Regions from separate parts of the Duganella sp. GW821-FHT01E12 genome, predicted to be linked through region 3. Evidence: predicted binding sites of a transcription regulator. Region 3 holds the regulator's gene; each other region holds the start of a gene.
What was found. The regulator FliA, encoded in region 3, starts transcription of late flagellar genes. The targets are predictions, from matches to a motif close to CTAAAGTTTNNNNNNNNNNNGCCGNTA.
Positions count from the first base shown of each region.

Region 1: a site for FliA is predicted at 3,056-3,082, ahead of AC07WS_RS00520 (SPM autocatalytic domain-containing protein). Genes of this name have one in related genera too.
Region 2: a site for FliA is predicted at 1,919-1,945, ahead of AC07WS_RS21835 (flagellar protein FliT). Genes of this name have one in related genera too.

Region 1 covers NZ_JBWKWR010000001.1:145,230-149,898, forward strand. Annotated here, with positions in the region: gene AC07WS_RS00520 (SPM autocatalytic domain-containing protein) at 1-2,898, opposite strand, end outside; gene AC07WS_RS00525 (SPM autocatalytic domain-containing protein) at 3,350-4,669, opposite strand, start outside.
Region 2 covers NZ_JBWKWR010000008.1:178,959-183,627, reverse strand. Annotated here, with positions in the region: gene AC07WS_RS21850 (CsbD family protein) at 1-119, opposite strand, end outside; gene AC07WS_RS21845 (class I SAM-dependent methyltransferase) at 239-859, opposite strand; gene AC07WS_RS21840 (HDOD domain-containing protein) at 1,000-1,827, shown strand; gene AC07WS_RS21835 (flagellar protein FliT) at 1,991-2,269, shown strand; gene AC07WS_RS21830 (aspartate aminotransferase type Ic) at 2,329-3,555, opposite strand; gene AC07WS_RS21825 (type IV pilus assembly protein FimV) at 3,655-4,669, opposite strand, start outside.
Region 3 covers NZ_JBWKWR010000002.1:337,328-341,996, forward strand. Annotated here, with positions in the region: gene flgA (flagellar basal body P-ring formation chaperone FlgA) at 1-504, shown strand, start outside; gene flgM (flagellar biosynthesis anti-sigma factor FlgM) at 613-927, shown strand; gene AC07WS_RS06805 (flagella synthesis protein FlgN) at 936-1,412, shown strand; gene motD (flagellar motor protein MotD) at 1,424-2,200, opposite strand; gene AC07WS_RS06815 (flagellar motor protein) at 2,202-2,948, opposite strand; gene AC07WS_RS06820 (RNA polymerase sigma factor FliA) at 2,930-3,661, opposite strand; gene AC07WS_RS06825 (MinD/ParA family ATP-binding protein) at 3,705-4,502, opposite strand; gene flhF (flagellar biosynthesis GTPase FlhF) at 4,495-4,669, opposite strand, start outside.

The sequences.
Region 1 (4,669 bases), on a different contig from region 3:
GGTCTCGATGGAGGCGATGTCCAGCGTGCTCATGGCGGCCACTTGCGCCGAGCTCAGGGTGCCCACTTGCAGCGAGCTCAGAGCGACGACCTGGTCGGTGGTCAGGGCCTGGATGTTGGCCGTCGTGATGGCCGAGATCTGCGCCGTGGTCAGGTTCGACAGCTGGTCGGTGGTCAGCGCCGCCAGTTGGCCGGTCTTCAGGGCGGCGATGATCGAGGTCTTCAGGCCGATGATGTCGGCGGTCTCGATGGCGGCGATGTCGGTGGTCGACAGCGCGCCGAACTGGGCGGTGTTGAGCGCGCCCAGCTGATTCGAGCTCATCGCGACGATCTGGTCGGTGGTCAGGCCCGAGGCCAGGTTGGCGGTGGTCATCGCGGCCACTTGCGCGGTGCCCATGACCTGGATCTGGTCGGTGGTCAGCGCGGCGGTCTGCTGCGTGGTCATGGCGGCGATGGCGGCGGTCTTCAGCGCGCCGAAGTCGGCCGTTTCAATCGCGGCGATCTGGGTGCTGGTCATGCCGGCCACCTGGGCGCTGGTGAGCGCGCCGATCTGGGCCGAACCCAAGGCGACGATCTGGTCGGTGGTCAGGGCCTTGGCCTGGTTGGTCGACAGCGCGGCGATGGCCGAGGTCTTCATCGCGCCGATGTCGGCGGTCTCGATGGAGGCGATGTCCAGCGTGCTCATGGCGGCCACTTGCGCCGAGCTCAGGGTGCCCACTTGCAGCGAGCTCAGAGCGACGACCTGGTCGGTGGTCAGGGCCTGGATGTTGGCCGTCGTGATGGCCGAGATCTGCGCCGTGGTCAGGTTCGACAGCTGGTCGGTGGTCAGCGCGGCCAGTTGGCCGGTCTTCAGCGCGGCGATGATCGAGGTCTTCAGGCCGATGATGTCGGCCGTCTCGATGGCGGCGATGTCGGTGGTCGACAGCGCGCCGAACTGGGCGGTGTTGAGCGCGCCCAGTTGGTTCGAGCTCATCGCGACGATCTGGTCGGTGGTCAGGCCCGAGGCCAGGTTGGCGGTGGTCATCGCGGCAACCTGCGCGGTGCCCATGACCTGGATCTGGTCGGTGGTCAGCGCGGCGGTCTGCTGCGTGGTCATGGCGGCGATGGCGGACGTTTTCAGCGCGCCGAAGTCGGCCGTTTCAATCGCGGCGATCTGGCCGCTGGTCATGCCGGCGACCTGGGCGCTGGTGAGCGCGCCGATCTGGGCCGAACCCAGCGCGACGATCTGGTCGGTGGTCAGGGCCTTGGCCTGGTTGGTCGACAGCGCGGCGATGGCCGAGGTCTTCAGCGAGCCGACGTCGGCCGTTTCGATGGAGGCGATGTCCAGCGTGCTCAGGGCGGCGACCTGCGCCGAGCTCAGCGTGCCGACCTGCAGCGAGGTCAGCGCGACGACCTGGTCGGTGGTGAGCGCCTGCATATTGGCGGTGGTGATCGCGGCGATCTGCGCCGTGGTCAGGTTCGACAGCTGGTCGGTGGTCAGCGCGGCCAGTTGCGCGGTCTTCAGCGCGGCGATGATCGAGGTCTTCAGGCCGACGATGTCGGCGGTCTCGATGGCGGCGACGTCGGTGGTCGTCAGCGCGCCGAACTGGGCGGTGCTCATGGCGCCGAACTGGGCCGAGCTCAGCGCGACGACCTGGTCGGTGGTCAGGCCCGAGGCCAGGTTGGCGGTGGTCAGCGCGGCGATCTGGGCCGTGCCCATCACCTGGATCTGGTCGGTGGTCAGCGCGGCGGTCTGCTGCGTGGTCATGGCGGCGATGGCGGAGGTCTTCAGCGCGCCGAAGTCGGCCGTTTCAATCGCGGCGATCTGGGTGCTGGTCATCGCGGCGACCTGGGCGCTGTTGAGCGCGGCGATCTGGCCCGAGCCCAGCGCGACGATCTGGTCGGTGGTCAGGGCCTTGGCCTGGCCGGTCGACAGCGCGGCGATGGCCGAGGTCTTCAGCGCGCCGATGTCGGCCGTCTCGATGGCGGCCAGGTTCAGGGTGCTCAGGGCGGCCACTTGCGCCGAGCTCAGCGTGCCGACCTGCTGCGAGCTCAGGCCGACGACCTGGTCCGAGGTCAGCGCGGCCATGCTGGCGGTGGTCAGCGAGGCGATCTGGCCGGTGGTCAGGCTCGACAGCTGGTCGGTGGTCAGGGCCACCAGCTGCGCGGTCTTCAGCGTGGCGATGACGTTGGTCTTGATGGCGACCAGGTCGGCCGTCTCGATGGCGGCGACGGCGCTCGTGCCCAGCGCGCTGAACTGGCTGGTGCTCAGCAGCGACAGCTGGGTCGAGCTCATGGCCACGACCTGGTTGGTGGTCAGGCCGGAGGCCAGGTCGGCCGTGCTCAGCGCGGAGACCTGGGCGGTGGTCAGGTTGGTGATCTGGTCGGTGCTCAGCGAGGTGAACTGCGCGGTGGTCAGCGCGGCGATGGCCGAGGTCTTGATGGCCATCAGGTCGGCCGATTCCAGCGCGACGATGGCGCCGGTGCTCAGGCCCATCACCTGGGTGCTGGTCAGCGCGGCGGCCTGGGCGGTGGTCAGCGCGACGATCTGGTCGGTGGTGACCGCGGCCATCTGGCTGGTGCTGATGCCGGCGATGGTGGCGGTGCGCAGCGCGGCGAAGTCGGCCGTCTCGAGCGCGACGATGGAGTCGGTGGCCAGCGCGTTGAACTGCGCCGAGCTCAGCACGCCTACCTGGGTCGAGGTCAGCGCGACGATCTGGTCGGTGGTCAGGCCGACCGTCAGTTGCTTGGTGGTCAGGGCAACGATCTGGGTGGTCGTCAGTGCAGCGGTCTGGTCCGTGGTGAGGGCGCGGGTCTGAGCCGAATTGAGCGCAACAATATCGGAAGTCGCGAGAGCAGCAATTGTTTGGGTCGACAGAGCTGCAATCTGGTCGGTACTCATGCTTGTTACGAGGCTCATTTCCATTCTCCTTGGGGCGCTGCACTGTTCTAGACGGACGAAGGTCGGAGCCTACAGAGGCCACCCCCCCGGCTCCAACGTCAAATTGGGTACCACTTGCGATTTTGCTACTGAATTGCTTGAGTTAAACGCGAGAAAAGCGCTGGACTTTAGTTCTTAACGTCAATATCCAAGCCAACTTTAGGATACCAGCACTAGGATTTTTCCTACCGTTAACATTTTTATTGCTTAGGACCATCACATAGTTTGGATTAATCGGCGACGGCCACCACTACGCCGGCAGCCGTCCTGAACGTACAAAGCGACAAATTTACCGTCTGCATTAAGATTTTTGTTTACCTCCCGCAACACGTATGCGGGCAACAACACTTGCATTTCGCTACGAAAAACCGGGTCCAGAGGGCAAAACGGCAGGGCCTAAGCCCTGCCGTTCCGTTACCGCTGATCCGCCTTACTTGGCCGGTGAGGCCAGGAAGCCGTGGCCGCCTTGCGACTGCAGGGCCTTCAAGCGCAGCTCGCTGTCGGTGGCCGCCTGGTTCTCGGCGCCCAGCGGCTTGTCGCTGAACTGCTTGATGGCGCCGGCCAGTTGCGCGACGTTGTTGTTGACCGCGCCCGGCAGGTCCAGCTTGGCGGTGGCCGGGGCCGCCGCGTTGCCTGCGAAGCTGGACAGCGCCTGGGCCAGGCCGCTGACGTTGCCGCTCAGGTTGCTGACCGGCGTGGTGGCGAACCACACGTCGGCCGCCGCGTGGGTGGCGCCGTCGGCGGTCTCGAAGGTCGAGCTCAGACCCAGGATGTTGCCGTTGTTGACCGTGCCGTCCTGCTTGACGTCCAGGTTCAGCTTGGTGATGCCCAGCGCTTGCAGCGACTTGAGCTCGTCGGCCTGGCTGACGCCGTCGGCGTTGCCGTCGACCCAGACGCGCAGGTCGGCGAAGGCGGCATCCTTGGCGTCGATCACGCCGTCGCCGTTGGTGTCCAGCTCGGCCATGGCCTGGTAGCCGGTGGCGGCCTTCTGGCCGTTGGCCAGCGTGGTGCCCGAGCCGAACAGCTCGCCGCCGTCGTTGATCACGCCGTCGTGGTTGCGGTCCAGCGCCAGCAGGCCGTCGCCGCCGGCGATCCAGCCGGTGTTGACCTTGTTGCCGTTGGCCAGCAGGTCGAACTGCACGCCCTGGCCCAGTGCGCTGGTCTGCACGCCGTTGCCGTTCAGGTCCAGCGCGATCGGGGTCAGGAAGGACAGCGCCGGGGTCTGGGCGGTGGTGAAGGCGTGCACCTGGTCGCTGGTCATCGCATGCAGCTGCATCGAGGTCAGCGCGTGCACCTGGTTGGTGGTCAGCGCGACGATTTCCGCCGTGCGCAGGCTGACGATCTGGCGGGTGGTCAGCGCGGCGATGGCGCCGGTGCTCAGCGCCACCAGGTCGGCGGTGTCGAGCGCGGACAGCGCGTTGGTCGACAAGCCCACCACTTGCGCGGTGGTCAGCGCCGCCACCTGGGTCGAGCTCAGCGCCACACCCTGGTCGGAACTCAGCGCGCCGAGCTGGGCGGAGGTCAGCGCGGCGATTTCGGTGGTCGAGAAGGCGGCCACGCTGGACGTCGCCAGGGCGGCGACGTTGCGGGTCGACAGCGCGGCCACTTGCTGCACGCTCAGCGAGACGGCCTGGCTGGTGGTCAGCGCGCCGATCTGGTTGGTCGACAGGCCGCCGGCGAAGGCCGCGGTCGACAGCGCGGCGATCTGCGCGGTCGTCAGCACGCTGACCTGGGTGGTGCTCAGGCCGGC
Region 2 (4,669 bases), on a different contig from region 3:
TCGGCCTGCTTGTTCAAGCCCTTGGCCTGCTGCTCCGAGCTGCCGACCAGCTTGCCGGCCTCTTCCTGGATTTTGCCGCCGATGTCCTTCGCCGTACCTTTCACTTGATCCTTGTTCATGATGCACTCCTTGGTGGGTGATGAAGCTACAGGACACGCGGACTCGTGCCGCGTGCGAGGCCCCCACTATAGGCAGACACCGCCTGGAGTTCTGTGCGATCGCGCACCCAGTGCGGCAATCAGACCTTGCGCCAGACGCTGGCCAGCCACGGCTGCTGATCGCGTGGCAAACCCGGCGGGCGATAGAAATGTTGGACCGCGATAAATCCCGCTGCCAGCAGGTAACGCTCCCAGGTTTCGTAATCGTAGTAGCTGCCGTAGCGCGGGCCGTTCCAGCCTTCGCGGTTGTCGCCGCGCGGGTTGGAACTGAACAGCACGCCGCCGTTTTTCAGCGCGGCGTGCAGGTCGCGCAACACCTTCGGCAGCGCGGCGCTGGGCACGTGGAACAAGGAGGCGTTGGCGTAGATGCCGTCGAAAAAACCTGCGGGCAAGTCAAGTTGAACGAAGTCCTGCCGCCATGTTTCGCAGCCGCTGTAGGCGCGCGCCATCTCGACGAAGCGAGTCGAGCCGTCGACGCCGATCGCTTCGTGGCCCAGCTCCTTGAAGGTCTTCAAGTCGCGGCCGGGGCCGCAGCCCAGGTCCAGCAGGCGGAATGGCGCGGGGACTTGTATCGCGTCCAGCAAGGCAGCGATGTTCTGGCTGACATCGTGGTCGATGGTGCCGGCGAAAAACTGCTCGGCGTTGCGCTCGTAATGCTGCAGCGTGGTTTGCGTGATCTGCTCGATCGGGTCGGGTTCCATGCCGCCAGTATATACGCCGGCTCGTGTCGGCGATCAGTGACTCAGAAAAGAGACGCTCGCCCCGCAAAATTGTTTCATACATTCCGGGAATCGCTATATAGTTAGCCTATAGCAACGCGCTAATTACCCAGGAGATAAATATGAAACTTGATGCCCTGTTCCAGAATCCAACTGCGTTGCCCACCGCGCCTAAAGTCGTGGAAGAGCTGATCAGCAGTTTCGACAAGGCCAGCGTCTCGACCGAAGAGATCGCGAAAAAACTGTCGACGGATCCGGTGCTGAGCGCCAAGCTGCTGCGACTGGCCAACTCGGCCTACTACCACGTCTCGCGCAGCATCGGCACGGTGGAGGATGCGGTGCTGATGCTCGGCTTCGTCACCGTGCGCACGCTGGTCATCAGCTCCGGCCTGGTCAGCGGCTTCAAGACCGTGCCCGGCCTCGACCTCAAACAATTCTGGCGCTACAGCCTGCACACTGCGGTGTCGGCCAAGTGGATTGCCAAGAAGACCAAGGAAAACACCGACCTCGCCTTCACCATCGGCATGATGCACGCCATCGGCCAGCTGGTGATCCACTCGGCGATGGCCGAGCAGGCGATGGCGCTGGACAAGGTGGCCGGCCCGCTGGATTCGCGCCGCCTGGACGCCGAGCAAGCCTCGTTCGGCTTCACCTTCGCCGACGTCGGCGCCGAGCTGGCCAAGCGCTGGAAATTCCCGCTGACCTTCTCGGAAACCATCCTGGCCTTCCCCGAGCCGCACCACAACGGCGAGCTGAACCGTCTGGCCGCCGTGGTCTCGCTGGCCGCCTGGCGCGCCCGCGTCGAGCAGGCGCAGATGAGCGATGATGAGATCGAGGCCTGCTACCCTGCCGATCTGGCCGAGGAACTGGGCCTGGACGACAACGCCCTGATCGACGAAATGCCGTCGCCGGACGAGTTGAGCGCCGGCCTGGAAGAGCTGGTCAAATAAGCCAACTTGCCATAAACACCATGGGAAGCCGCCGGTTTCACGCCGCGCGGCTTTTTTTTTCGACTTTTTTCAGATATTTTTTCAAAACACCCTAAAGTTCGCATTTAAGGCGACGTTAATCAGGACATGCGGTAATCCGTTTTAACTAAACCAGGGTGAGAACATGACCTCCACCGAAGTCCTCTCGATGTACGAAAACATTGCCGGCTTGTCCAATCAAATGGCTGCCGCCGCGCGTCTGGGGGATTGGGACGGTCTGAGCCGACTGGAAGCGCAATGCGCCACCGCCGCCCGCCCGGCCGATGCCGGCGTGCCCAGCCTGAGCGGCGCCCCGCGCCTGCGCAAGATCGACCTGCTCAAGCAGATCCTGGCCAACGACCGCGCCATCCGCGACGTCACCGAGCCTTGGCTGAACAACGTGCCGGGCATGTCCCGTCAGTAAAAACTTCCACTCCCATGCAAAAAGCGCCCGAGGGCGCTTTTTTTACGTCTGCATGGCGATCAGCCCGCCAGCGCCACCCGCAGCGACAGCGCGATCCCCTGCGCCGCCTGGGTGATCTCGTCCAACGACGGGAAGCTCGGCGCGATGCGGATATGGCTATCCTTGGGATCATTCCCGTACGGGAAAGCCGCGCCGGCCGGCGTCAGCGTGATGCCGGCTTCCTTGGCCAGCGCCACGGTGCGCTTGGCCGAACCCGGCGGCGTCACCAGATCGATGAAATAGCCGCCCAGCGGCCGTGTCCACGTCACGCCCGGCACGTCGGCCAGATAGCGCTCGAACTGCGCCAGCACCGCGTCGAACTTCGGCTTAAGCAGCAGGCGATGTTGTTCCATCAACGCTTCCACCGTCGGCAAATCCTTCAGCAGACGCACATGGCGCAGCTGGTTGATCTTGTCCGGGCCGATGCTGCGGATGCCGGCGTGCTTGGTCCACCAGGCGATGTTGGCCGGCGAAGCCGCCAGCGCGGCGACGCCCGAACCGGCCCAGCTCACCTTGGACGAGGACGCGAACACGATCGCGCGATCCGGATTGCCGGCCTGCGCGCACGCGTCCAGGATGTTGGCCACCGCCAGCTTCTGCTCGCCCAGATGGTGGAAACGGTAAGCATCGTCCCACATCAGGCGGAAGTCCGGCGCCGCCGTCTTCATCGCCGCCAGGCGCGCCACCACCGCATCCGAATACACCACGCCGCCCGGATTGCTGTACTTCGGCACGCACCACATACCCTTGATGCTGGCGTCCTCGGCCACCAGTTTTTCCACCATATCCATGTCCAGGCCGGATTCGGTCATCGGAATGTTGATCATCTTGATGCCGCGCGCCTCGCAGATGGCGAAGTGGCGGTCGTAGCCCGGCACCGGGCACAGGAAGGTCACCGGCTCGCGCACCCACGGCGCATGGCCGGGCGTGCCGTTGAGCAGGCTGTAGATGATCACGTCATGCATCAGCGACAGGCTGGCGCTGCTGTCGACCACGACCTGCGCGGCCGGCACGTCCAGCAGCTGGCCGAACAGCGCGCGCGCTTCCGGCAGGCCGATGGTGCCGCCGTAGTTGCGGCAATCGGTGCCGTCGGCGGCCTTGTAGGTATCCAGCGAAGCCATCAGGGCATTCGACAAATCCAGTTGCTCGGGGGCTGGCTTGCCGCGGGACATGTCCAGCTTCAGGCCGAGTTGTTTGAAAGTTTGGTATTGCTCGTGATGCTGAGACGGAAAATCTGCTGCGGTCATAAGGCTCTTTCAGTATGGGGAAGACGGTGGGCGTCGATTACTATAACCCAGATCGCCTGAGCCCGATAAGAGCCGGCTCGTTATAAGCTTATTACATTTTCATTGCTTTTCCATCATGGATTCCGGCGTGACCTCGTGTAGCGGCGGCGCTTCCACCGGCGTTTCGCCCTCGGCGGCCGGCTTTTTCTTGCGGAATCCCTGCCAGATTTTCAGCGGCCCGCTGCCGCGTTTCTTGCGCAGATAGAAGTAGCCGCCCGCGCCCAGCAACAACGCCAGCGCACCGGCCCCGCCCGCGATCAGCGGCCAATTGCTGGCGGCCGGTTCCGGTGGTTTTTCCTTTTTGTACTTCAGTTTGGGCAGCACGCGCACCTTCTTGACTGGCGCGCCCGCTTCGGCCGAGGCCGACGCAGGCGCCGATTCTGCCCCGCCTGCCGCCGCAGCGCTGGCCGCGGCAGCGGAAGCCGACGCGGAAGCGCTATGCGCCTCCCCGTGTCCCGCGCCGTCCGTGCCGGCGCTGGCGTGGGCACTAGCAGCCGGCGCCGCGTGCGCAGCCGTAGCCGTCCCGTCATGCCCCGATGGCGCGCCCTCATGCCCGGACGCCACAGTCAATGCCCCACTGGCCACCCCGCTCTTTGCCCCCAACTCGCCTTGCAGCAGCTTGACCCTGCCCTCCAGCTCGACCAGCTTGCTGGACAGCTCGACACTATGCGTATCGAGCGCCGCGCATTCCTTCGCGCTGATGCCGGACGGCGCGCACGCCGCCGGCGCCGCCGGCCGCTTCACGCCCTTGGGCAGCGGCAGCGGCGGCAAGGGCAGCAAAGCCTGCGCCACGCCCAGCGGCACCGCGCCGCCGGCCTGATCCACTTCGCCTGCGCCCGCTTTGTCCGCCTTGTCCGCCGCAGCGCGACGCGACGGCGCCGGCGCAGGCCGCCGCGCCGGTGTCAATCCCGCCGCCGACCGCAAGCCGCCCGGATCGCCCACTTCCGACTCGTGCGCGGCCGGCATCGGCGCCGGACGCGTCCTGTCGCGCACCGGCGCGGGGGCTGGCGCAACCGGGGCCGGCGACGGAGCGGCCTCCTGAACCGCCCGCTCCGCGCGCGCCAGCAGCGCCGCC
Region 3 (4,669 bases):
GCCTGCCCCGATCCGCAAGCCTTCTTCATGCCCGGCGCGCGCGCCTGGGGCAAGACCACGGTCGGCGTGCGCTGTGCGACACCGGCGGCCTGGACGGTATATATTCAAGCCACGGTCACCGTGGTGGGCGAGTACATCGCCAGCGCCGCCCCGCTGGCCCAGGGCCAGGCCATCGAGGCCGGCCAGCTGGTGACCCTGAAGGGCGACCTGACCGCGCTGCCGGCCGGCATCGCCACCGACATGGGCCAGGTGATCGGCCGCAGCACCAATATTTCACTGCCGCCGGGCACCCCGCTGCGCCTCGATACGCTGCGCAGCAAGCCGGTGGTGCAATCCGGGCAACTGGTGCGGCTGGTTTCCAGCGGCAACGGCTTCAGCGTCTCGGCCGAAGCCCGCGCCATGAGCACGGCCGGCGACGGCCAGGTAGTCCAGGTAAAAACTTCCGGTGGGCAACAAATCACCGGCATCGCCAAGGCAGGCGGACTGGTGGAGGTGGCGTTTTGACGGAACGCCGGGGATCTTGCGGTAAAGCAACGCTAAAGTTTTGCGCGCGGCCGCCGTTATAGACTCAGATCCCGGAGTTTCGTACTCCTACCAGAGAAGGATAATGCTGTGAAAATCAACGATACATTGAAGAGCACGACCGGCTTGCCGTCGTCGTCCCCGGCTTCCACCTCGACCGCGCGCGGCGCGGACAAGGCGGCCGCCCCGGCGACACCCGCAACGTCGGACAATGTGCGCCTGTCGCCGCAAGGCCAGGCATTGGCGGCCAGTGCGGCCGGCGGCGCCAACGCTGTGTTCGATACCAAAAAGGTCGAGCGCATCAAGCTGGCGATTGCCGACGGTCAGTTCCAGGTCAACTCGGAAAAAGTGGCGGATGGCTTGCTGGATACAGTCAAGGATCTGCTGCACTCTCGCAAACGATAGGTCTTACCATGTCAACCGCTACCCCGCTGAACAGCCTGCGTGAAGAAGAACAGATCATGACGACCCTGCTGGGCGTCCTGAAGCAGGAGCAGCAACACCTGGTGGCGGCGGAAATCGACGGCCTGACGGCGGTCACCACCAAGAAATCGGCACTGGTCACGCAGATGACCCTGTTGTCGGCCCAGCGCCACCGCGCCCTGGGCAAGGCCGGCTACCCGGCCGAGGAAGCCGGCATGGATGCCTGGGCCGCCTCCTGCGGCGCCGACGCCGCCGAAGCCACCGCCCTGTGGCAGGCGCTGCAGCACCACGCGCGCGAAGCCAAGGAACTGAACCGCATCAACGGCATGCTGATCAACAAGCAGATGGGCCACACGCAAGGCGCGCTGCAGGCGCTGCGTCCGCAATCGGCCGGCGCCAACAATTTCTACGGCCCTGGAGGCCTGTCCACCACCCTGCCCCGCAGCCGCGGATTCCTGGCCGGCTGATCCAATTTTATCTATTGCTGGGCCGGCGCCTGCGTCGGCAATTCCGTCACCGTATCCGGGATACCGGACAAGATCGTGACCGCCACGCGGCGATTGCGCGCGCGCCCGATCGGATTGTCGTTCGACGCCACCGGCACGTTCGAGCTGAAGCCCACCGCCGTCAGCCGTCCCGGCGCCACGCCGGCGTCGATGAACAGCCGCACCACGCTGCTGGCGCGCACCGCCGACAGTTCCCAGTTGGACGGGAACAGCGCGTTGCGGATCGGCTGGTTGTCGGTGTGGCCCTCCACCTGCACATTGTGGTCGTCGTTCTTGAGCAGGCCGGCCACGGCGCGCAGCGCCTCGGTCGATTCGCTGGTCAGGCGCGCGTCGCCCGGATCGAACAGCACCGAGGCGTTGATCTCGACGCTGACGCCGCGGCTGTTCTGCGTGACGCGCACCTTGCCCTCCTTGACCAGCGGCGCCAGCGTGGACAACAAGTCCTGCGCCAGCTTGGTCATCTGGGTTTTTTCCTTGCGCAGCAGTTCGGCGTGGCGGCGCAAATTGGGATTGGGGATGGGCAGGTTGGGCACCTCAGTGGTGACCGGCTTGGCCGAGCCGGCGCCGCCGAAGGCGTCCCCCAGCGCGACCGACAGCACCTTGTAGCGGCCGATATTGACCACCGAAATCGCATACATGACGACGAAGAAGGCGAACAGCAGCGTGATGAAGTCGGCGTAGGAGATCAGCCAGCGCTCGTGGTTCTCCGGCTCGTCGTCGAACTTCCTGCGCGCGCGGCGGTTCAGCATGTCAGTGTTCCCGCATCAGCGTGGCGATGCGCTCGTCGATGACGCGCGTGTGGTCGCCGGTGGCGATGTCGTAGAACACGGCGGCGGCGATCTCCTGCTGGTGCACGGCCTGCGTGACGATGGCCTTGAGCTTGTTGGCGATCGGGTAGAAGAACAGGTTGGCCAGGCCGACCCCGTAGATGGTCGACACGAAGGCCACCGCGATGCCCGAACCCAGCTTGCTCGGATCGGTGAGGTTCTCCATCACGTGGATCAGGCCCAGCACCGCGCCCAGGATGCCGATGGTGGGCGAATAGCCGGCCGCCGACTCCCAGATGCGCACCGCCTGGCGCTCCTCGGTTTCGTAGGCGGTGATTTCGGTGTCGAGGATCTGGCGCAGCTTGTCGGGATTGATGCCGTCGACGATCAGGCGCAGGCCCTTGGTGTTGAACTGGTCCTTGGACGAGAGCATGTAGCGCTCCAGCGACAGCAGGCCGTCGCGGCGCGCCGCGAGGTTCCAGGCGTTGATGTCGCGCGCCAGCACGGCGCGGGTGTCGGCCGGCGGCGCGAACACCAGCCGCAGCATGCGCACGCCGCGCAGAAAAGTCTTGAAGCGGGTCTGCAGCATCACCGCGCCGAAGGTGCCGATCACCACGATCGCGAACGCGGCCGGCTGCAGCAGCGAGGCGATCTTGCCGCCCTCGAGCGACTGGCCGACGACGATGCCGGCCAGCGCCAGCAGCACCCCGGCTACGCTGGCCCAGTCCAAGACCGCTCCCGAAGTGAGGCGCGCAACCGCGCCACGGCCTGCGTATGCAGCTGCGATACGCGCGATTCCGATACGCCCATCACGGCGCCGATTTCTTTCAAGTTGAGCTCCTCTTCGTAGTACAGCCCCATCAGGATCTTCTCGCGCGGCGGCAGCGCGTCGATGGCGTCGATCACGGCCTGGCGGAAGTCGCCGTCCAACAGCGAGCGCAGCGGATCGCTCTCCTCGTCCGAGCAGTAACGGTCGAGGAAGCTGTCGTTGCCGTCGTCGTCGTGAAAATCTTCGTAATACACCAGCTGGTGGCCGCCGCCGTCGGACAGCATTTCCTGATAGTCGGCCAGCGACAGCTTGAGCATCTTGGCCACCTCCGACTCGGTCGGCGGATGGCCCAGGCGCTGCTGCAGCGTGCTCATCGCGGTCTCGATCTTGCGCATGTTCTGGCGCATCGAGCGCGGCAGCCAGTCGCTGTTGCGCAGCTCGTCGAGCATGGCGCCGCGGATGCGCAGCACCGCGTAGGTCTCGAACTGGGCGCCATGGGTGTCCTCGTAACGGCTGATGGCGTCGAGCAGGCCGATCATCCCGGCTTGCACCAGATCGTCGACTTCGACGCTGGGCGGCAGTTTCGCCTTCATGTGGTGGGCCAAGCGCTTCACCAACGGCATGTGCTCCGTCAGCAAAGAATCCTTGTCCACTTTCCCTTTGACCGTGTACATAGCCTGTTTATTATTGATTAAGCGCTAAAATTATCATGCTCCCTTAACGGAAAGATGGCGAGCCGGCCAGCGCGAAGCGGCCCGCCAGTTGACGGAACGCGACCGAAGCCCCGGCCAGCGGAAACGCATCGACCACCGCACGCCCCAAGCGTGCGGCGCGCTGCAGGTATTCGTCCGCCGGCACCGATCCCATCGAAACGAGGTTCACCGCGAGGTATCGGCTGGCTGCCTGTGCCATGTTATCGTATACCACCTTTGCTTCCGATTCGGAAGCCCCGGTGACCAGAATTCCGAACGGACGCCGTCCCAGCTCCTGATTCAGGCGCTTGATCATACTGTACGCGGCCTTGATCGAGGTAGCGCTATTCGATACCTGGACCACGATTTCCGAGCTGGCCATGACCGGCACCGGGAAGGCCACGCCGTCGAACTCGCCGTCGACGATGACGATGCCGGTCTGCTTGGCCAGCACGTCGAAGGCCTTGGCCAGGCGGCGCGTCTCGTCCGGGCCGCTGCGCGGCACGCCGCGTGTCATCGACGCCACAGAGAAACCTTGCGGCACCTGGTGGATCACCTGGTTGAGGGCGCACTCCTGGCGCGCCACGTTGAGCAGGCTGGCGCCGCCGTCCACGCCCAGGCGCGAGGCCACGCCGTGGGCGCTGGCGCAGGCGTCGACCAGCAGCACGTCGTTGCCGGCGCGCGCCAGCGAGGCGCCCAGGTTGACCAGCATGGCGCCCTTGTCGTCCTGCGGCGTGGCCGACAGGAAGGTGACGATGCGGGGCTGCGGCCCCGCCAGCATGCGGCGCAGTCCCTCCGCCTGGTCGAAATCGAAATTAGCCAAGGTGCACCTCGCGCATCGCTGGTTCGTTCTGGCCGTTGCTCATCAGCAGAGGCAGTTCGGCGTCCAGGTATTGGGTGTTGACGACGTCGCGTTTCAACTTGAAAGCGCGGTCGATCAGGTAGGCCGGATCGGCCAGGTGCAGGTCTTCCGGCACGCGCTGGCCGTTC